One region of the Lysinibacillus sp. NPDC097162 genome, then DNA from elsewhere that is predicted to be linked to it. Evidence: predicted binding sites of a transcription regulator. Region 1 holds the regulator's gene; the other holds the start of a gene.

Region 1 (3,426 bases):
TTGCATGCTGACAACGCATTCGTTTAAAGATGTTGCTTTAATATTATCAATCAACTGCAAATCCACTCCTAAACGTACATTTGATATGCAAGTAGCAGCTTCTTCACTCGTTAAAATTCGAGCATGTGTTAATGTCCCTAAAGCTCTGTATACACGATCTTCTAAAGCAAGTTCCGCCTTTTCCATTAGCTTGCTTCTTGCTTGTCGTTCTTTTTGAATTATTTTTTCTGCAACACTTTGGATGTCTGCTAAAATGTCTTCTTCTGTTTTTCCTAGTGTAATTTGATTTGATACTTGATAAATATTCCCTAAATTTTCACTACCTTCACCGTATATACCCCTAACGGTCATCCCTAAACGAGTCATTGCATTGATGATTTGATTCATCTGACCTGTCAGTGTAAGCGCGGGAAGGTGCATCATAACAGAAGCACGTAATCCAGTACCAATATTGGTTGGACAACTTGTTAAATATCCAAAAGTATCACGAAACGCATATGGCAAGGCTCCTTCTAAGGCTCGATCAATCTTATTTGCTTGCTCGTAGGCCTTCTGAAGTTGAAAACTCGCCGTCATACATTGAATGCGTAAATGGTCTTCTTCGTTCACCATAATGCAAATAGATTCATCCTCAGACAACAACATAGCGCCGACTTGCTCTTTTTTTGCAAGCTGTGGACTAATCAAATGCTTTTCAACTAAAATTTGTCGTTGTAACGATGTTAAATCTTTTATAGAAAAATAAGAATATCTTTCTTGAAGCTTGGAACTGTCCTGTATTGCGTGGGTGACAGCCTGCTCTACCTGTAATGCTTCGTTTTCCGAGAAAACTAAAGGGAAACGAAAACCATCTAAGTTCCTCGCAAGGCGGATGCGTGTACTAATGACGATATCTGAATAATCATCCTCCATATCCATCCAGGCAGGTGTAGCACGCTCTAAAAACGATTCAATCATCATGACACATCACCACCTTCGAATTGTAGCTGTTGCTCAAGATTTTTTGCCTCGTCACGAAGCTTCGCCGCTTCCTCAAATTGTTCCTCGTCCACTGCAGCCTTCATGCGTTTTCGAATATCTTCAATTTGCTTTTTAATGACAAAAACATTGTTTTGAGCACCAGGCATTTTACCTATATGCTGTGGTCCTGCTTGAATACGATTAAACAGCTTTGGCAAATGCTCGCTAAACGTGTCATAACAACTAGGGCAACCAAATTTACCCTCTTTTAAAAATCGCTTATACGTAAATCCACATTGTGGACATGTTTGTTGCTGAGGTGGCGCTTGCTGTTTTTCACCGACTTTTTGCCATGTAGGTGAGCCAAACCAGTTGGATAATAATTGTTGAATCGATACAGGCTCTTGTTTAAACTCTGCATGGAACGGATGGAACTGTGATGCACAGACATCGCAATAATGGTGTTCCACCTTCTGCCCATTTTGTACTTGTGTCACAGTTACTGTCGCATTGCGCTGCTTGCAATGTTCGCAAATCATTTCCATCACCTCTTTATTTTTGCTTTTCATATTTAATGGTTGTTAACATCGCTCGCAAAATTTTTGCACGAATGCTATCCCGTAAAGGTAGTTGTAAATCTAAAGTCGAACGATCAACCGCTGCTAACATTAATTTCGCTTCTCGCTTCGAAATTACCTGCTCATCAATCAAACGATATACAACACCCTCCGCAACCGTTTGCGAGGCTCCCCCTTCAATTTGCAAGAGCACATCATCTATCAAATCAATTTGTGAGTTTGCACGGACACGTAAAATACGAATGTATCCACCGCCACCCCGTTTACTTTCAACAAGGTAACCCCGCTCAGCTGTAAATCTTGTATTAATCACATAATTTATTTGTGAGGGCACACATTGAAATTTATCAGCAATTTCACTACGTTTAATTTCAATATGCCCTTCTCCACCTAATTCAAGTACTTGCTTTAAGTAGCCTTCTATGATGTCTGAAATATTACGCACTTTAGGAATACACCTCGCTTACCTCACTGACTTTGACTATCTTTGACTATCTTTGAGTATATTATACAAAACGCTTGAAAATAATTGCAATTATTTCGCACAATGATTTGTGTAAAGCGCATTGTTTAACAGATTGTCTTCAAAAAAACAGACGGCAGGGACATATTAACTTAATCATGATGTACTTTTATATCTGTGTAAAAAAGGGAGTTGGCGATTAAAAAAGGCTTGTCCCTAATAATTAAAATTGATTTTGCCTATAATGTACCCTTTTTGCTTATAGAAAAAACGCAAGCATATGCACATAGCATATACTTGCGTCATTAAAAATTATACCCAGCGTCCAACTATCGGGTAACGCCAAGGTTCCTCTGAAAATGCCTTCACGATTCCGATAATAGGTACGATGTAAACCATAGCGATGAAAATTAGTAAGAACGGTAAACCGATTAATACAAAAGATAGGATACTAGCAATTACAATTAAAATGCCCATCACGATTTGGAACAATAAAGCTTGCACCGAAACACTTTTCACTTCTTCATCTGAACTAATTAGGAAAAATAAAATCGGCACTAAAAATGGCGCAAAAAACGCGCTGGCATGTATGATTACCTTAGACCATTTTGTTTCCATATATATCAACCTTCCTTTATGGTATGTCATTATTATTAATACTACTATTTACGGAACTATACGCTAAATAGTTTCAAATGCTGCGTAAATTTTTAAAATTTTTTTGAAAGGTATGTGATACTAGATGGAATTTAATAGCACACTTGCTAACGAATATGAAAAAGGCATCCGACGTACATTACCAAGTTACGATGCCATGCTGCGTTTAACGAAAGCTTTTTATCAATCCGCACTACAAGAAAAAGCTAGTTTTTTAGTTGTTGGCTCTGGTAGTGGCAATGAAATTATACAGTTAGCTGAGCAAAGACCCGATTGGTCATTTGTCGGAATAGATCCTTCTGAAGCGATGTTGGAAATTGCAGAAAACCGTCTTCAATCATTATCAAATGATATTTCTTTACTACAAGGTACAATACTAACTGCAGCGGTGCCTGCTACGAACTTTGATGCGGCTAGCTGTATACTAGTACTCCATTTTATTGAATCATATGAGGAGAAACTTGCTACATTAAAAGGAATTGCACAACGCTTAAAATCAGGTGCACCATTCGTCCTTGTTTCTAAATACGGTCAACTGAACTCAACTGAAACAGAGCTGCAATTTGAACTATGGCGCGCGTATTGGCAACAGCATACAAAACTTTCAGCATCGGAATTAGCTAGTATGGAGCAATCTATCCGCTCGCTTTCATTTATGCGTGAGGAGGCGATAGTGACACTCTTACAACAGGCAGGTTTTTCACAGCCTTCGAGGTTTTTTGCAACGACACTATTCGGCGGTTGGATATGCTATAAAGAGTAACTTTT
Region 2 (3,426 bases), on a different contig from region 1:
TTAATAATTCCGTATTGCCTTTTTTCACCATAAAGCCGTAGTATTCTTTTTCAAATGCATCATCTTCAATTACTTTAAGTTTTGCTTTTGGGTTAGCTTTAATATATTCATAAATAACTGCATTATCACCAATTGTTGCATCAACGTTACCGTTTAACATTTCTTGAATAGCAACAGGTTGGCTTTCGAATGCCATAATGTTTGTGCTTGCATCACCTTGTAATTTTTTTGCAGCCATATGACCAGTTGCATTTATTTGTACTGAAATCTTTTTATCTTTTAAATCTGCTAATGAAGTAATATCCGAATCCTCTTTAACTACGATTAATAATTGAGATTCATAATATGGCTCTGTAAAATCAAATGAAGCCTTACGTTCTTCATTAATAGTAATACCCGATGCACCGATGTCTGTTTCACCATTTTTAATTGTTTGGAATACAGGCTCCCAACCAATGTTTTCCCATTCTACTTTAATGCCCATTTCGTCTGCAATCGCTTGCAAAATATCGACATCTAATCCTACAATATTCCCTTTATCGTCAATTGATTCAAATGGTGCAAAAGTAGCCTCTGTACCTACCTTATAAACTTTATCCTTGCCGCCGCCACCAGAACCTGCGTCGCCAGATGATGCATCATCTTTTGCACCACAGCCAACTAGCACAAGCGTAAATGCTGCTACAATCATCAATAACGTCCAAAAACGTTTTTTCATAATTTTTCCCCCTAAACGATTAATATTTTCCGACTAATTCATTTTTATCAATTCGGAAATGTTAGACTATTAGGTCAATTATAGTGTCAATAGAGTTGATATACAATACGATTTCGCATAAAAGTGATTATTTTTTCATAATAATGAATTTTACTATACAGAACGAAGAGAAATTATGTAATAAAAACAATATCTATGTCTTAAAATGTATACTTATGCAATTCTAAGATGATTTTTATGCTAAATTTAGATATTTTTGCCCACAAAAAAAGAATCCCCTCAGATAGGATTCTTCTTTTGGGCTAGCATGCTAGCCTCACGATCAGTATGTTCACTAAAAAACTTTTTGGAGTTCTTGCTTTTGATGGTTTAGAAAGGAATAAATATGGGAATAGTGCCTAAGGGACAGATTTCCACCATATTCCTCTCTTTCTCCACTAAGAAGGCTGCTAAGCTACTTATTAGGAGAATCGAGCTATAAAAGTAAATCAATAAATCAGTAAATGGCGCCCTCGGAGGGAATCGAACCCCCAGTGCAAGAACCGGAATCTTACGTGTTATCCATTACACCACGAGGGCAATTGAACATAAAAAAAAAGTACTCACTCTTAGGCTTTACGGTAAAGCATCATGTAGATAATCCTCATTGTAGAAGCATACCTACAAAATAGTGTACTGTACTTTAACTTACGACCTTTCTATTATACAAACGTATTGCCCATAATTCAACTATAAATATTAATTTTTATTATGGATTTAATTTCTTAATATCAGCGTTAATATTTGACCTTCCCTGACTATAATGTGTATGATAAGGTTACAACTGAAATATAATGGATGATTTCAGTAAAAGTATTCGAATTTAGCTTTTTAAGGAGGATTTAACATGAATTTAATTCCTACAGTTATTGAACAAACAAGTCGTGGTGAACGTGCTTATGACATTTATTCACGACTACTAAAAGACCGTATTATCCTATTAGGAAGTGCAATTGATGACAACGTTGCTAACTCAATTGTTGCGCAGCTTCTATTTTTAGAAGCAGAAGATCCAGATAAAGACATTTCTCTTTACATTAACTCACCAGGTGGTTCTATTACAGCTGGTATGGCAATCTACGATACAATGCAATTCATCAAGCCAAAAGTACAAACAATTTGTATTGGTATGGCTGCATCAATGGGTGCTTTCCTACTTGCTGCTGGTGAACCTGGTAAGCGCTATGCATTACCAAATGCAGAAGTAATGATTCACCAACCACTTGGTGGTGCACAAGGTCAAGCGACTGAAATTGAAATTGCTGCAAAACGCATTTTATTCCTTCGTGAAAAATTAAATGGTATTTTATCTGAGCGTACTGGTCAGCCACTAGAAGTCATCTCAAGAGATACTGACCGTGATAACTTCATGACAGCTGAACGCGCAAAAGAATACGGCTTAATCGACCATATTTTTGTACGTAACGAACGCTAATTAGAAAAAACCGTTAAGTCCATGCGACTTAGCGGTTTTTTTATAGGTGCCAGGCACGCAAACAATTCTCAAACAATTTCCATGCTAGCCAATAGCTTGCCAAGGGAAAATTTACTTAGACTGCTTTGGGAATACACGCAATGTAAGACGCAACAATTCGCGTGCTAACGAGGGTTTTGGCTTACGGTGTGTCCGAGGAAAGCATCCACCCGTAGCGGAATTCAACGGCGGCAGATCAAAAACCTCTAAGTCACGTGGACTTAGAGGTTTTTTTGTTTTTAATATGCTAAGCATGGCTTTGCTTAGTCTTCTTTTTCAATAATAGCAGCTAATGATGTAACCGCTTGCTCTGCATCGCTACCTTCACTGCTTAAAACAACCTTTGTACCTTTAGCAATAGCTAAGCTCATTACACCCATAATGGATTTGGCATTTACTTTTTTCTCGTCTTTTTCAAGAAAAATATCAGCACTAAAACGATTTGCTTCCTGTACAAATAACGCCGCTTGTCTAGCTTGTAGTCCTAATTTTAATTTTACCTGGACTGTTTTCTCAGTCATTCGCAATTCTCTCCTTCACTACCGTTCATCTATTAGTTTTATATTACCGCACTTAGCAGTAGAAGAACAATAAGCGATTGCACTAGCTTTCTGTCTTTTGTATGAAAGCTTAACCGCCTATTTTTTCACCTCTTCTTAATGCATCTGCTATTTCGTCTATTTTACGCAATCGATGGTTAACTCCTGATTTACTAACCGTTCCACTTGATACCATTTCACCAAGTTCTTTTAACGTTACATCTTGATATTCCACACGTAAGCGTGCAATTTCACGAAGCTTTTCAGGCAGCTGATCCAGCCCTACTGAATTTTCGATAAAGCGAATATTTTCTACCTGGCGTAGTGCAGCGCCTATCGTTTTATTCAAGTTTGCTGTTTCGCAGTTTACAATACGATTAACACTATTTCGCATATCGCGTAATATACGAACATCTTCAAATTTCATCATTGCTTGATGAGCTCCGACAATGTTTAAAAAATCGGAAATCTTTTCCGCTTCTTTTAAGTATGTCACAAAGCCCTTCTTTCGTTCAATTGTTTTTGCATTCAACTCAAATTCATTCATCAAATCCATTAATGCTTCACCGTGTTCTTTATACAAAGAATAAATTTCTAAGTGATAGGCAGACGTTTCTGGGTTATTTACCGAGCCACCTGCTAAAAATGCTCCACGT

The links. The regulator CtsR, encoded in region 1, represses protease genes until heat stress. The targets are predictions, from matches to a motif close to ATGGTCAATAAAGGTCAAACA.
Region 2: the regulator CtsR is predicted to act here: its motif matches at 1,499-1,519, upstream of clpP (ATP-dependent Clp endopeptidase proteolytic subunit ClpP).

Annotation. Positions count from the first base shown of each region.
Region 1 covers NZ_JBIWDT010000006.1:64,657-68,082, forward strand. Annotated here, with positions in the region: gene mcsB (protein-arginine kinase McsB) at 1-960, opposite strand, end outside; gene ACIQXW_RS19780 (UvrB/UvrC motif-containing protein) at 957-1,499, opposite strand; gene ACIQXW_RS19785 (CtsR family transcriptional regulator) at 1,513-1,983, opposite strand; gene ACIQXW_RS19790 (magnetosome magnetite crystal formation protein family) at 2,314-2,619, opposite strand; gene ACIQXW_RS19795 (class I SAM-dependent methyltransferase) at 2,744-3,421, shown strand.
Region 2 covers NZ_JBIWDT010000004.1:124,337-127,762, reverse strand. Annotated here, with positions in the region: gene ACIQXW_RS17365 (basic amino acid ABC transporter substrate-binding protein) at 1-718, opposite strand, end outside; tRNA gene ACIQXW_RS17360 (tRNA-Arg) at 1,223-1,297, opposite strand; gene clpP (ATP-dependent Clp endopeptidase proteolytic subunit ClpP) at 1,605-2,192, shown strand; gene ACIQXW_RS17350 (HPr family phosphocarrier protein) at 2,495-2,752, opposite strand; gene whiA (DNA-binding protein WhiA) at 2,862-3,426, opposite strand, start outside.